2 regions of the Cobetia sp. MMG027 genome follow, and region 1 is predicted to be linked to the other one. Evidence: predicted binding sites of a transcription regulator. Region 1 holds the regulator's gene; the other holds the start of a gene.
The links. Region 1 encodes LexA, which represses DNA repair genes until DNA is damaged. Its sites were predicted from a motif close to TACTGTNTANNTANACAGTA; they were not measured.
Positions count from the first base shown of each region.

Region 1 (7,700 bases):
CGCGGATGAGAATGCCGAGACCGATGCACTGCGTGCCAAGCGCCGTTGCCCGATCTGCGCCACGGCCATGGACAGCTATCTGATCGACGAGCAGCGCAAGCTGCACGTCTGCGGCAACAGCCCGGACTGCGTGGGACATGAAGTCGAGCAGGGTCAGTTCCGCATCAAGGGCTACGATGGGCCGGTCATCGAGTGCGACAAGTGCGGTGCCGACATGCAGCTCAAGACCGGGCGTTTCGGCAAGTACTTCGGCTGCACCAACGAGGATTGCAAGAACACCCGCAAGCTGCTCAAGTCCGGGGAAGTGGCACCGCCGAAGATGGACCCGATCCCCATGCCGGAACTTGCCTGCGTGAAGGTCGAGGATCACTACGTGCTGCGTGATGGCGCCAGTGGCCTGTTCCTTGCCGCCAGTCAGTTCCCCAAGAATCGCGAGACGCGTCCGCCGCTGGTCAGCGAGCTCAAGGCGCATGCCGACGAGCTGCCGGAGAAGTATCACTTCATCCTCAAGGCGCCGGAGAAAGACCCCGATGGCCGCCCGACGCAGATTCGTTTCTCGCGCAAGGCCAAGGAGCAGTTCGTGATGACGGACGAGGATGGCAAGGCGACGGGGTGGAAGGCGACCTTCGACAACGGCCGTTGGGTCGTCGAGGACAAGCGCAAGGGAGCCAAGAGCTGATGAGCCAGCGTGGCCGCACCAATCAACTGCTGTATCAGGCCGAGTTGCTGCTGGAGCAGGCGGCCGTCGCGACGCGTGATGAGCATGCCGTCGCACGGCGCATGGCCGGTGAGGAAGGGGCGCTGGCGTTGATGGAGCTGGCATTGGCCTCGTTGATCGAGGAGTGCGCCGCGTCGGCACGCTGGCCTGAGGGCAGCTGGCGCGAGCGGCTGGCCACACCGCCGACTCCCGTGGCGGAAATCGAGCAGTTGCGAAGCCTGCAGGCGCAGCCGGACAGTTGGTTGAGCCAGCTGGTGGCCGATATCACGCGTTTGCATGAAGAGGGCGGTGCTGCCCGGCGTGAGGAAGGCCAGGCGCGTGGCGATGGTCTCATCATCGCCGCGGCGGCCAATGCGCCTCTGGCAGAGCGTCTCGCCACGGCAGTCAGCGCCATGAAGGCGTTGCTGTCACACCTTCGCGAGTCGAATGTGGAGTGGTAGCGTCGCGCCTTGCCTGACCCGAAGGCGCTGGCATGTCACGCACCTGTCATTCAGGTGACGCCTTGGCATGACGGGTGCTAGACTGGCGGCATTGTGGCAAGCCCTGCATTCTCCGGTACGACCATGGCTCTGGCTGTGGTCGTACTTTTTTCTGCATTGTCGCCAGTGACTGCAAGTCGCAGGGCCTGCCCGCCGTCAAGCTGACGATCACAACGACGCCGGTATCCTCAGGATGCCGTGCAGGAGGAATGACGTGTCCGATCCCGCCGTACTTGAAATCGTGCAAATGGAAGATGGGGAAGTGATCCTGCGTGCCGCCGAGAGTGAAGGTGAGCCACTTCTCAGTATCCGCATCTCCGATGAAGCTGCCGATCTGCTGCGTGACAATCGCTTCGAGGTCGCGCGTGAGATGATCGATCACGCCATCACCCGCACCCGCCTGTGGGATGGCGAGGATGATGAGGACGAGCAGTCGGAAGGCATGGTGCACTGAGCACTTCCCGCATGTCTGCCAGCCACGAAAAAACCCGCCAATCGGCGGGTTTTTTCGTGGATGCCCTGATGGCGACAATCGTCATCTGCGCGTCAGCGCTGTGAGGACAGACTGCCTGCGAGCCTTGAGATCAGTGCAGGCCGCCATCGCGGATCACGCCCACGCCGAGGCCCTCGATTTCCAGGCTGTCCGTGCGCAGATCCACCTTGATGGGAGCGAAGTCCTCGTTCTCGGCTTCCAGCCATACGTAATGGCCATCGCGACGGAAACGCTTCACCGTCACTTCATCCCCCAGACGCGCCACCACGATCTGTCCGTCACGCACGCTGCTCGTGCGGTGCACGGCCAGCAGGTCACCTTCCAGAATGCCGACATCCTTCATCGAGACCCCGCGCACGCGCAGCAGATAGTCGGCGGCAGGCGAGAAGTAGTCACTGGGCAGCGGGCAATGACGATCGATATGCTGGCTGGCCAGGATAGGGCTGCCAGCGGCCACTTCCCCGATGACCGGCAGGCCCTGCTCGCTATCCTCTTCCGCCTCGGCCAGAGACGGCACGCGGATGCCCCGCGAGGTGCCCGGTACCATCTCGATGGCTCCCTTGCGCTTCAGGGCACGCAGATGCTCTTCCGCGGCATTCGGTGAGCGAAAGCCCAGTGCCTGGGCGATTTCGGCACGCGTTGGCGGATAGCCTGAGGACTTGATGGTCTTGATGATGAAGTCGAAGACATCCTGCTGGCGCGGAGTAAGCGGCTGAGTCATGGGCATTGCCTTTTGCCTGGGCGGCATCTGAGCTGACGGCACGGGGTGTGCATCCATACAACTGTCATTGTATCCAGTCATGGCGGTCATGCAAGGCATCGTGGGTGCTTTGGCAGCAACGTTGCCGGCATCTTCGTCGACATCGACATGCTGACGCGAGACAGCGGGTGTCCGGGACACCCCATGACCATCCCGTCCCCGAGCGTCCCGCGTGAATGCGCGTCCTGCCGGTCTTGGCTGTCGAGTGTTTGAAACAACCAGCAATTGCCAGTCATGGCATGGACAGCTAGAATTATCTTGTTTCAAACGAATGTTCGTCGGGCGCATCAGGCTACCGGTACCTGACCCTGTGTGTCCTGTGCTTCTGTCCTGTGCTCGGGATACGGCTCGTGGCAGCCTCCGCCTCGGAGTCGCTGCCTGACACGCGGTGCGTGAAGACCGACATGTCGTTTGATTGACCTGCATGAGAAGAGTCGCCCCCGGGCCACGGCCTTGCCGTTTCCCGGGGGGACAAGGACTCCCGTGCCCCCTCGTGACTGATCACCTGACAAGGCATCCGCCCATGGCCCAGACCGATACCGTTACCCGTATCCTCGATACCGCCGAGGTCCTGTTCGCCGAGCGAGGCTTCGCCGAAACCTCGCTGCGCAATATCACCAGCAAGGCCAAGGTCAACCTGGCGGCGGTCAATTATCACTTCGGCTCAAAGAAGTCATTGATCCAGGCAGTGTTCGCCCGCTATCTCGACCCCTTCAGCGAGCGTTTCCATGCGGCACTCGACAGTGTCGAGCAGCAGCATGCCGGTCGTCAGGTGCCGCTGGAAACGCTGCTGGAAGTGATGGCGCGCACGGTGCTGGAGGTGCCGGCCGAGCGCAACAGCCTGCGTACCTTCATGCGCCTGCTCGGGCTTGCCTATACCCAGGGGCAGGGCCACATGCGTCGCTACATCCGCGAGCATTACGGCACGGTCTTCAGCCGCTTCGCCGAGCTCCTGAAGCTTGCGACGCCGGACCTGCCAGACAACGAGCGCTTCTGGCGTCTGCACTTCATGCTCGGCAGCGTGATCTTCACCTTCTCGGGACTGGACGCACTGCGCGATATCGAAGAGGCCGAATACGGCCATCACACCAGTGTGCGCGAGCTGATCCAGCACATGCGTCCGGTGGTGGTGGCGGCGATGGCGGCTCCGCTGCCGGCCTCGCTCGGAGATGGTGAAGCGGTCACCCAGGCGGCCAGCTGATGGCTTGCTGGGTGGCGGTGGATCTCACCCGCCAGCGTCTCGAGATACGCAATGACGCGCCGAGTGGCAGTCGTGATGCGCCGCCCCCCGCGGCTGACCCTGACACGCTGGTGCATGCCTGTGCGATCTCCAGCGGCCTCAACGGTATCGGCGAGCTCGATGGCAGCGGTTGCACGCCGACCGGCTGGCATGTGGTTCGCGCCGCGATCGGGGAGGGCAATCCGCGTGGTGCCGTCTATCGTGGGCGGCGCTTCACGGGAGAGGTGTTCACGCCTCGACTGGCCGCCGAGCACCCCGAACGCGACTGGATCCTGACGCGTATCCTGTGGCTCAGCGGTCGCGAGTCCGGCATCAACCGTGGCCGCAACGCGGCGGGACAGCGCGTCGACAGCCTGCGGCGCTACATCTACTTCCATGGCACGCCGACCAGCGAGCCGATGGGCACCCCGGCCTCCCATGGGTGCATTCGTCTGCGCGATGAGGATCTGCTGTGCCTTTACCGGCATGCGCCCGCCGGAACGCCAGTGCTGTTGCACGCCTGACGCTGCGTTGCCTGGCGGCTGGTGCTCGCGACTGTTCGAGTCGCGCTCAGTCGGCTAGAATTGCGCCTTTCCTCGCGCCGGCCGCCTGTCCTGAGGCTTGTCTTCCAGGCTGCCGAGCCCCGTAACGACATGAAACCCTGCCGTGCGTGCCATGCCTTGCAGCGCATGACACGGCCAGCAGGCCATGGACAGGAAGGATGTCATGACACAGCCATTGGGCTCCGTAATGCTCGACGTCGAGGGGCATACCCTCACGTCTGACGAACGTGAACTACTGGCACGCCCCGCCGTCGGCGGCGTCATCCTGTTTGCGCGCAACTGTGTTTCTCCCGAGCAGGTGCTGGCGCTGTGCGGTGAGATCCGCCGCGTCAATCCACATCTGTTGATCGCCATCGATCAGGAAGGCGGACGGGTGCAACGGCTGCGCGAAGGCGTGACCCGCCTGCCGCCGATGCGCGCCCTGGCACATTGCTGCCTGGGACGTGACTGTGACGGCTGCGGTGATGATGCCCAGTCGTCAGGGCTCGGGTTTGCCCGTGACGCCGGCTGGTTGCTGGGCATGGAGATGGCTGCCATTGGCTGCGACATCACCTTCGCGCCGGTATTGGATATCGATGTCGCGGGTTCCACCATCATCGGCGACCGCAGCTTCGGGACGACTCCCGAGGACGTGATTGCCGTCGGGACCGCCTTCATCGAGGGCCTGCGCGAAGCTGGCATGGCTGCGGTCGGCAAGCATTATCCCGGTCATGGTGGCATCGCGGCGGATACCCACCGCGAGCGCGTGATCGACCCCCGCTCCTTCCGCGAGCTGCGCGAGCATGATCTCAAGCCCTTCGCGGCGCTGGCGGATCGCCTGGGTGGCGTGATGCCGGCTCATGTCATCTACCCCGATTTCGATGCGCGCCCCGCCGGCTTCTCGCCAAGCTGGCTGGGACTGCTGCGTGAGGAGTTCGGTTTCAAGGGTGCCATCTTCTCCGATGACCTGGGCATGGCGGCTGCCGTGGCCGAGGGCGAGCCGGAAGTGCGCGCTCGTCTGGCACTGGATGCCGGCTGCGACATGGCGCTGGTGTGCAATGATCCCGCCGCCGCACGTGCCGTGCTCGACAGCCTCGATGGGGATGAGCAGCGCAATGCCGGCAAGCGTCAGGCGCGTCTGCGCTACGGGCGCGCCCGCCCGACGCTCGAGGGCCTTGCGGGGCTGTCTCGCTGGCGGCGTACCCATGCACGTCTCGAGGCGCTGGCGGCCAGTCAGCCGCTCGAGCAGGTGGCCATGCCATCGGGCTTGGCTGAATGAGCCAGCCTTGAGGGGCTTTTCCTCCAGACGTCACCCAAGGACTCCACATGGCTGAGAAATCCGCCACCGAGGCGGCTGCCGACAAGCTGGCGGCGCCTGCCGAAGAGATGATCAATCACTGGGTCGAGCCGCTGCGCAACTGGGTGGAGCAGACCTTCGGTCTGCCACTCTGGGGGATCAACCTCGCCCTGGTGCTGGTGGCCGTGGTCGTGCTGCATCTGAGCGAGCGCATTCTGCTCAGTCGCCTGGCCGTGCATGCCGAGAAGAGTCGCAACCTGTGGGATGACGCGCTGCTGCACGGGCTGCGCCATCCGCTGTCTCTGTGGCTCTACAGCATGGGGTCGCTGGTCGCGCTGGACATTCTTGCCCATCAGTTCGCGCCCGGCAGCCTGGAGGCCTATCTGGGCACGGTGCGCCAGATCATCACCCTGCTGGCGCTGGCCTGGGCGTTGATTCGCATGATCAAGCGCTTCGAGTCGCTGCGTACCACGCCACCGCCCGGCACCAACGTCAACGCGATGGATGCCACCACGGCCTCGGCGATCAGCAAGCTGCTGCGTGCCGTCGTGATCGTGCTGGTGGGTCTGGCCATCCTACAGAATCTCGGTGTGTCACTGTCCGGCGTGATGGCCTTCGGTGGCGTCGGCGGTATCGCGGTGGGCTTCGCCGCGCGTGATCTGCTGGCCAACTTCTTCGGTGCCCTGATGATCCATCTCGACCGCCCGTTCAAGGTCGGTGACTGGATTCGCTCGCCGGACCGCGAGATCGAGGGCACCGTCGAGGACATCGGCTGGCGGCTGACGCGCATCCGCACCTTCGACATGCGTCCGCTCTACATCCCCAACGCCATCTTCACCAGCATCGCGGTGGAGAATCCGTCACGGATGTACAACCGGCGCATCTTCGAGACCATCGGCTTGCGTTACGAAGATGCCACCCGGGTCGGTGACATCATCACCGCGGTCCGCGAGATGGTGGAAGGGCATGACGAGATCGACCAGACGCGGACCCAGATCGTGAACTTCAACAGCTACGGTGAACACTCTCTGGACTTCTTCGTGTACGTCTTCACGCGCACGACCGACTGGGTGAAGTATCACGCCATCAAGCAGGATGTGCTGCTGCGCATCCATGACATCATCCGTGAGCACGATGCACGCGTGGCCCTGCCGGGGCAGCGCCTGCACTTCGCTGACGTACTGTCCCTCGAGGGCGCTGCTCCTCAAGGCGACACGAATGCTGATCGCGAGTCGTCCCCGCGCCGACCGCAAGACGAACAGGACGGCAAGGCCGCTGAAGCCTCGCCGTCACACGCTGCGCAGAGCGGGTCCCGCCGTTCTGCTTCATCCTCCGCTGCTACATCCTCTGCCACGTCCGCCCGACGTGGAGATGAGGCCAGTGATACCCAGGAAACTCCCGATGCTGACTCCGACGCCTGACTCCCTGAGCGCCCTGCATGCCGAAATGCGAGACGTGATGGACAACGCCGACTGCCTGATTCCCCAGGCAGAGCTGGAGGTCGCACTTGATCGCATGGCCGGGGAGTTGACCCGCAGCCTTGGTGATCGCATGCCGATCTTCTACTGCGTGATGAATGGCGGCCTGATTACCGCAGGTCAGCTGTTGACCCGACTCAAGTTCCCGCTGGAAGTCGATTATCTGCACGCGACGCGTTACCGCGGTGCCATGCGCGGTGGCGAGCTGTTCTGGCGCGTCAATCCGGAACTGCCGATGGCCGGTCGTGACGTGGTCATCGTCGATGACATCCTCGATGAGGGTGGCACTCTGGCGGCCATCATCGAGTACTGCCGTGAAGCGGGTGCGCGCAGCGTGTCCAGCTGTGTGCTGGTGGACAAGAAGCACGATCGCAAGGCCTATCCGGGCTTCAAGGCCGACTTCTGTGGTCTGGATGTCGAGGACCGCTTCCTGTTCGGTTTCGGCATGGACTACAAGGGCTACTGGCGCAACGCGCCGGGCATCTACGCGCCCAAGGGGCTGTAACGTTCCTGAAGACGAGGCGGTTTCGTCGCGCTGCCGTCCTGTCTCACCATCGCAGCCACGCCGGCATGTGATCACCACCCGCCCGGGCCACCGCGGCGGGTGGTGTCGTTTTCGGGGCCTTTGCTCGTCTCTTGGCGCAGAGCGTGACGATTGTGCTTGTCGTTGTCGGTTGGCTCGGAGTAGCGTTCGCTGAGGGCCGAAGCGTTCGG
Region 1 covers NZ_JAQJIO010000005.1:292,409-300,108, forward strand. The annotation lists gene topA (type I DNA topoisomerase) at 1-679, shown strand, start outside; gene PJK54_RS08775 (DUF6586 family protein) at 679-1,158, shown strand; gene PJK54_RS08780 (hypothetical protein) at 1,412-1,651, shown strand; gene lexA (transcriptional repressor LexA) at 1,782-2,411, opposite strand; gene PJK54_RS08790 (TetR/AcrR family transcriptional regulator) at 2,974-3,651, shown strand; gene PJK54_RS08795 (L,D-transpeptidase) at 3,651-4,193, shown strand; gene nagZ (beta-N-acetylhexosaminidase) at 4,396-5,490, shown strand; gene PJK54_RS08805 (mechanosensitive ion channel family protein) at 5,538-6,929, shown strand; gene PJK54_RS08810 (hypoxanthine-guanine phosphoribosyltransferase) at 6,910-7,491, shown strand.

Region 2 (7,700 bases), on a different contig from region 1:
TATGCAGTCAGGAAGCTCGCCTTCACAGGAGTGACGGATGACGGGACATCATCCGTGTCAGGCAGACGAGGCAATCAGCGGCAGAATCTCGACGGCAGGATGCCGAGGCAAGGATGTCAGATCACGGAACATCATGAGACTGTCAGCTGAGGTAGGTCAGGAGCGGCACGGGCAGGATGCCGGGCAATGCATCTGCGATGCAGTTGCATGAGCAGGACAGCAGGGCAGGCAATAAGCAGAAACGGGCATTGTGGTGGGACAGCTGCGCAAGCAGTGCCACAATGCCCCATGCGTGACGGTGCGCTCTGAATGGCAGGATGCCATGACGGGCAGGGACAGCACCCAGGAACACGATCCAGGACGGATCGACAGGGACACGCTTGGAGCGGGCGACCTTTCGGGGTTGCCCTTTTTTGTGCCTTTTTTTCGGCCCCACCCGCCGGGCTGGCTGACCATGAGCGCTCAAGACGAAGACGGCAGCCACCCCTGAGGGAGTGGCTGCCGTCTTGATGAGAACCTGGTGCTTGCCCGGTCAGGTCGGGCAGAGCATTTACTGCTCCAGGTATTCGAGCTTGCCTTCGACACCATCCCACTTCTCGGCGTCTTCCATGGCGTCCTTCTTCTCGCTGATGTTCGGCCACACTTCGGCCAGATCGGCATTCAGCTCGATGAATTCCTTCTGATTCTCCGGCACTTCGTCCTCGGAGAAGATGGCTTCCGCGGGACACTCCGGCTCGCACAGAGCGCAGTCGATGCACTCGTCCGGGTTGATGACCAGGAAGTTGGGGCCTTCATAGAAGCAATCGACCGGGCAGACCTCCACGCAGTCAGTGTATTTGCAGCGGATGCAGTTCTCGGTGACGATGAATGCCATCTGGGTCTCCTGACGCGGGTCGGCGTCTCTCGTAGGTCGTGGTCCAGCGCCACTCTGTGCCGTCTGAGCGGCATCTTGAGTTTCAGGTTATAAGCGGCGCGAGTGTTATAAGGCGTTATTCTAGTGGCGCTCTGCCGCCCTCGCAATCAGCGTGGGCGGATCGTTTTGGAATGGTGCTATGCCCATCGCGCACTGTCGAGTGTCGGCAGGCGCATGGTGTCATGCGACTTGTCAGTCGACTCACTCCGCCGCTTACTGGATCTTGCGCCATTCATAGATGAGTTCCAGTGCCCGCTTGGGGCTCAGGTCATCCGGGTCCAGCTGGGTCAAGGCTTCGACGATCGGGTGAGGCGGTGCCGCGAAGAGGTCATTCTGCTGCGGCACTGGCTGGCCGAGTGCATCTTCACGGGCAACCTGCGGACGATCGACCTCCTGCTGCTCGAGACTGGTCAATTTCTCACGTGCACGCAGGATGACGTTCTGCGGGACTCCGGCCAGCTGGGCAACCTGCAGGCCATAACTCTGGCTTGCCGGCCCCTCCTCGACACGGTGCATGAAGACGATGCCATCGCCATGCTCTGCGGCGGTCAGGTGAACGTTGGCCACGCCATCGACGTGCTCGGGGAGTGCCGTCATCTCGAAATAATGGGTCGCGAACAGCGTGAAGGCGCGCGTGCGGGCCAGGTGCTCGGCGCTTGCCCAGGCCAATGACAGGCCATCGAAGGTCGAGGTGCCGCGACCGATCTCATCCATCAGCACCAGACTCTCGTCGGTGGCGTTGTGCAGGATGCTGGCAGTCTCGGTCATCTCGACCATGAAGGTCGAGCGGCCACCGGCCAGGTCATCCGAGGAGCCGATACGCGTGAAGATGCGATCCAGCGGGCCGATGCAGGCGCGAGCGGCGGGTACGAAGCTGCCGGTATGCGCGAGCAGTGCGATCAGCGCGGTCTGACGCATGTAGGTGGATTTACCGCCCATGTTGGGGCCGGTGATCACCAGCATGCGGCGCGCATCGTCAAAGCGCACGTCGTTGGGCACGAAGGGGTGGTCGCTGACATGTTCCACCACAGGGTGGCGGCCGCCTTCGATGTCGATTCCCGGCGTGTCGCTGAGCTGCGGGCGGACGAAGTCCAGTGCGGCGGCGCGATCAGCAAAGGCGGTGAGCACATCCAGTGACGCCAGGGCGCGTGCCGTCTGCTGCAGGCCATCCAGTTCGGTATTCAGGTCATCCAGAAGGTGTTCATACAGCAGCTTCTCGCGGGCCAGCGACTTGGACTTGGCCGACAGCGCCTTGTCCTCGAATTCCTTGAGTTCCGGGATGATGAAGCGCTCGGCATTCTTGAGCGTCTGGCGGCGGATGTATTCCGGCGGAGCTTCCGCTGACTGGGAACGCGGCAGCTCGATGAAGTAACCATGCACGCGGTTGTAGCCGACCTTGAGGTTGCTGATGCCGGTGCGCTCACGCTCACGAGTCTCGAGGGCCACCAGATACTGACCGGCGTTCTCGGAGAGGCCGCGATACTCGTCCAGCTCATCGTCGTAGCCATCGGCGATCACCCCGCCATCGCGCAGCACGACCGGCGGATTCTCGATCAGCGCTTCGCTGAGCATGGCCGAGAGGGCGGGGAACAGGCGGATGCCATCGCGCAGGTCATCGATGGCACTGCCTTTCTCGACGCTGGCGAGCACGGCACGCAGCTCTGGCAGTGTATTGAGGCCATCACGCAGGCGCGCCATGTCCCGCGGGCGGGCGCTGCGCAGTGCAACACGCGCCAGGATGCGCTCCACATCGCCGATCCGCTTGAGCAGGCCTTGCAGTTCGAAGGGGTAGTCACCCTCCATCAAGCGCTGCACTGCCGCCTGGCGCTGGCCGATCTGGGTCTGATCGCGCAGCGGGCGGTTGAGCCAGCGCTTGAGCAGGCGTGAGCCCATCGCGGTAGCAGTCACGTCCAATACGCTGGCCAGCGTGTTGTCGCTGCTGCCGCCAAGATTGGTGTCGATCTCGAGGTTGCGACGGCTGGCGGCATCGATCACGACCGAATCGTCGCGACTCTCCACGGCCAGCGCCGTCACGTGGGGCAGACCGGTGCGCTGCGTGTCACGCGCGTAGTCGAGCAGGGCACCAGCAGCGGTGACCGCGCAGGTCAGATGACTGCAACCGAAACCATTGAGGTCCTGGACGCCGAACTGATCGCACAGCAGGCGCAACGCGGTCTCATGGTCGAAATGCCAGTCGCTCTGACGGGTCAGGCCCGGGCGTGAGGCAAGACTGCTTGGCAGTTCACGACTCTCGCCGACCATCAGCTCGGCGGGTGACAGACGCTGGATCTCGGCCAGCAGTTCTTCATCGCCATTGACTTCCAGTACGCTGAAGCGTCCTGAGGAAAGCTCCAGTGCCGCCAGGCCCCAGGTCTCACCGTCTCGATGCAGCGCCACCAGCAGATTGTCACGGCTGGCATCCAGAAGCGCCTCGTCATGCAGGGTGCCCGGTGTGACGATGCGCACCACCTTGCGCTCGACGGGGCCCTTGGTGGTCGCGGGATCGCCGATCTGCTCGCAGATGGCCACGGATTCGCCCATTTTCACCAGGCGTGCCAGGTAACCCTCGGCGCTGTGATAAGGCACCCCTGCCATGGGAATGGGGGAGCCGCCGGAGCTGCCACGTGCCGTCAGGGTGATGTCGAGCAGTTGCGCGGCTCGCTTGGCGTCCTCATGGAACAGCTCATAGAAGTCGCCCATGCGATAGAACAGCAGCACACCGGGGTGCTCGCGTTTGATCTTCATGTACTGCGCCATCATCGGCGTCATCTGGGGCGCGCTGTTCTTGGCCATGGCCATGGACTTCCTTGACTGCACTGCAATGGGAAAAAGACGCACATGCGAGAACACGGCATGCGGGATGCGCGATATTCTACGGACTGGCGCGGCCGGCTCCAATGCCTGTGATGCCTCCTGCTCGCTTCCCTTTTCCTCAGACCACTTCTAGAAAGGAGTTCGTTCATGGCCCGATTGACGGATACGACGTCCGAGGCACCGGATGCGAATGCACTGGCCGAGCAGCTGCAGGCGCTGGCATTGGCGCGCGGAGTCCAGATCACTGCTGCAGAGTCATGCACCGGGGGTGGCGTGAGTGCCGCGATCACGGCGATTTCCGGTAGCTCCGGCTATTTCGAGGCGGGCTATGTGACGTACTCGAATGCGGCCAAGCGGCGTCTGCTCGGCGTCAGCGAAGCATCGCTCGCGGACTTCGGGGCAGTCTCCGAGGCCGTCGTGCGCGAGATGGTCAGGGGGGCGTGTCGTGACAGCGGTGCCGAACTGGGGGTGGCAATCAGTGGGGTGGCGGGTCCGGGAGGCGGCAGTGAAGAAAAGCCCGTGGGGACGGTGTGGCTGGCATGGGGCAGTGAGGCGCGACAGCAGGCGCGGTGTTTCCACTTTCCGGGAGACCGGCAGGCCGTGCGCGACGCCGCCGTGAGGGTGGCATTGCAAGGCTTGATCGAATGCGTGGAAGCCTGGCAGGGCTGAACTGGTGAGGCTCGAGACGCATGCAACCCTCTGCGTTGAGACTACTGCCTGAAAAAGCGCATCACCGGACTGGCAGAACGATGAAACATGCGGCATCATACTGTCCATGTATACAGGGTTTTGCCATGACAGCCCAGCCGCTAGGCTGACAGTCTCTGCATCACCCGAAGCTTGAGAATTTCCTATTTCAGGTGGTTGCCCATGCGGCGCCGCCGTTCGACAGGAGGCCACATGGCACAGGACGACAATCGTACCAAGGCGCTGAACGCGGCGCTGTCCCAGATTGAGCGCCAGTTCGGCAAGGGCGCCGTCATGCGCATGGGCGATGCCCCGCGTGTGGCCATCCCGTCGGTATCCACCGGGTCTCTGGGCCTGGATATCGCGCTCGGCATCGGTGGCCTGCCTTTCGGTCGAGTGGTCGAGATCTACGGTCCGGAATCCTCGGGCAAGACGACACTGACGCTCTCGGTCATCGCCCAGGCCCAGAAGCAGGGCAAGGTGTGTGCCTTCATCGATGCCGAGCACGCGCTGGATCCGTCCTACGCCGAGAAGCTGGGCGTCAATCTGGACGAGATGCTGGTCTCCCAGCCGGATACCGGTGAGCAGGCACTCGAGATCGTCGACATGCTGGTGCGTTCCGGTGGTGTCGACGTCATCATCGTCGATTCCGTGGCAGCCCTGACGCCGCGTGCCGAGATCGAGGGTGAGATGGGTGACTCCCACGTCGGCCTGCAGGCGCGTCTGATGTCCCAGGCGCTGCGCAAGGTGACGGGTCACATCAAGAATGCCAACTGCATGGTAGTGTTCATCAACCAGATCCGCATGAAGATCGGGGTGATGTTCGGTAGCCCGGAAACCACCACCGGTGGTAACGCGCTGAAGTTCTACTCGAGTGTCCGTCTCGACATCCGTCGTACCGGCTCCGTGAAGTCCGGCGATGAAGTCACCGGTAACGAGACTCGCGTCAAGGTCGTGAAGAACAAGGTCGCGCCGCCGTTCCGCCAGGCCGAGTTCCAGATTCTCTACGGCAAGGGCATCTACCACGCCGGTGAGGTCATTGATCTGGGCGTGCAGTGTGGTCTGGTCGGCAAGGCAGGTGCCTGGTACAGCTACCAGGGCAGCAAGATCGGTCAGGGCAAGGCCAACTCCGCCCAGTATCTGGAGGACAACCCCGCGATCATGGAAGAGATCGAGAGCCAGATTCGCGCCCAGCTGCTGGCTTCTCCGGAAACCAAGGAAGAGGCCAAGGAAGAAGTGGTCGCCGAAAATGAAGATGATCTGGATCTCGATTGAGACCTGCTCGAGAACGTGTTCATTGAGCGCTGATTTCAGCGCCTTTCAGTGATCTGCAGCGCCCGCCCCGTTTTCGGTGGCGGGCGCTGTGCGTTTTGCACCGGGGATTTCGCCATCTCGGGTGCCTCTCCAGAAAGGAGCGCCAACATGCACGATGAGGAAAGAGAGACCGCCGGGCCAGACTATCAGCCCCTCGATGTCGGCGCGATGACGCCGCAACGGCGTGCCCGCAATGACGCCATCGCACGTCTGGCACGCCGCGAGCACAGCCGTCGCGAGCTGCACGACTATCTCAAGGAGCGCGACTACCTGCAGACCGTCAGCGATGATGCGCTGGCGGAGCAGTCCGCGAGTGGCGAGGAGGGCGCCGAGACGCGCTTGAGTCGTGATGAGGTCGAGCTGCTGATCGAGGAAGTGCTGGAGCGTCTGGTCGAGGAAGGCCTGCAATCCGATGAGCGCTTCGCCGCCAGCTTCCTGCGGACACGGGTGCTGAGGGGGCAGGGCCCCAGGCGCATCCAGCAGGAGTTGCGCCAGCGTGGCATCGACAACGAGACGTCAGGTGCCGTGATGCGTGCTGCCTGTGATCCGGTGCCTGATGCCTTCGGACATGTTGATGCGGTGGACTTCTTCGAGCTGGCGCGCGAGACGTTGGCAAGGCGCTTTTCCTCAGCGGGCGAGGGTCACAAGGAGCGTGCGCGCCGAGAGCGCTTCCTGCTCCAGCGCGGCTTCGAATACGAGCAGTTGCGCTACGCCATGGAGTCCGCCTGGACGGAAGACGAGGCGTGAGGCCAGCCATTGCCCGGGCAATGGCTCGGAACGCGCAAACCGGTCACTCAAGCCATTTCCCCCCCTTTAGCTTGCGCGAACAGGCGTTATACTAGGTCGTCTTGCGACGGCACGGGGCAGGCGCCTTCTTTCATGCTTTTCATTGCACCTCCATGCATTCCCACATGGATGAACATGCAGAAACCATGCGGAAGTCATGCAGAAGAAGACCCCCGGAGCGTCTTTACGCACATCGCTACGGAACCTCTATGAAAAGCGCAGAAATCAGAAACGCCTTCCTGACCTATTTCGAGAAGCAGGGGCATACCATCGTTCCCACCAGTTCTCTGGTGCCGAACAACGACCCGACCCTGCTGTTCACCAACGCCGGCATGGTGCCCTTCAAGGATGTCTTCCTGGGCCGTGATCCGCGTGGCTACAGCCGTGCCACCTCGGCACAGCGCTGCGTGCGCGCCGGCGGCAAGCACAATGACCTGGACAACGTCGGTTACACCGCACGTCACCACACCTTCTTCGAGATGCTGGGCAACTTCAGCTTCGGTGACTACTTCAAGCGCGAAGCCATCCAGTTCGCCTGGAAGTTCCTGACCGAAGAGCTGGGCCTGCCGAAGGAGAAGCTGTGGGTCACCGTGCACGTCAGCGATGACGAAGCCCGTGACATCTGGTTCAACGAGGTCGGCATCGATCAGAACCGCTTCTCGCGTCTCGACGAGGACAATTTCTGGCAGATGGGCGACACCGGCCCCTGTGGCCCGTCTTCCGAGATCTTCTATGATCACGGTGAAGACGTCGCCGGTGGCCCGCCGGGCAGCCCGGACGAAGATGGCGATCGCTACATCGAGATCTGGAACCTGGTCTTCATGCAGTTCGATCGTGATGCCGAAGGCACGCTGAACCCGCTGCCCAAGCCGTCCATCGATACCGGCATGGGCCTGGAGCGCGTCGCGGCCGTGATGCAGGGCGTGCACTCCAACTACGAGATCGACCTGTTCCAGAATCTGCTGGCGGCGGCGGCCGAGATCATCGGTCATGACAACATCACCACTCCCTCGCTGCGCGTGGTGGCGGATCACATCCGTTCGTGTGCCTTCCTGATCGCCGATGGCGTGCTGCCGTCCAACGAAGGGCGTGGCTACGTGCTGCGTCGCATCATCCGCCGTGCCGTGCGTCACGGTCACAAGCTGGGCGCGCGCGGCAGCTTCTTCTACAAGCTGGTCGCGGCGCT
Region 2 covers NZ_JAQJIO010000010.1:138,165-145,864, forward strand. The annotation lists gene fdxA (ferredoxin FdxA) at 551-874, opposite strand; gene mutS (DNA mismatch repair protein MutS) at 1,127-3,706, opposite strand; gene PJK54_RS14620 (CinA family protein) at 3,875-4,396, shown strand; gene recA (recombinase RecA) at 4,628-5,689, shown strand; gene PJK54_RS14630 (regulatory protein RecX) at 5,837-6,475, shown strand; gene alaS (alanine--tRNA ligase) at 6,724-7,700, shown strand, end outside.
Region 2: the regulator LexA is predicted to act here: its motif matches at 4,495-4,514, upstream of recA (recombinase RecA).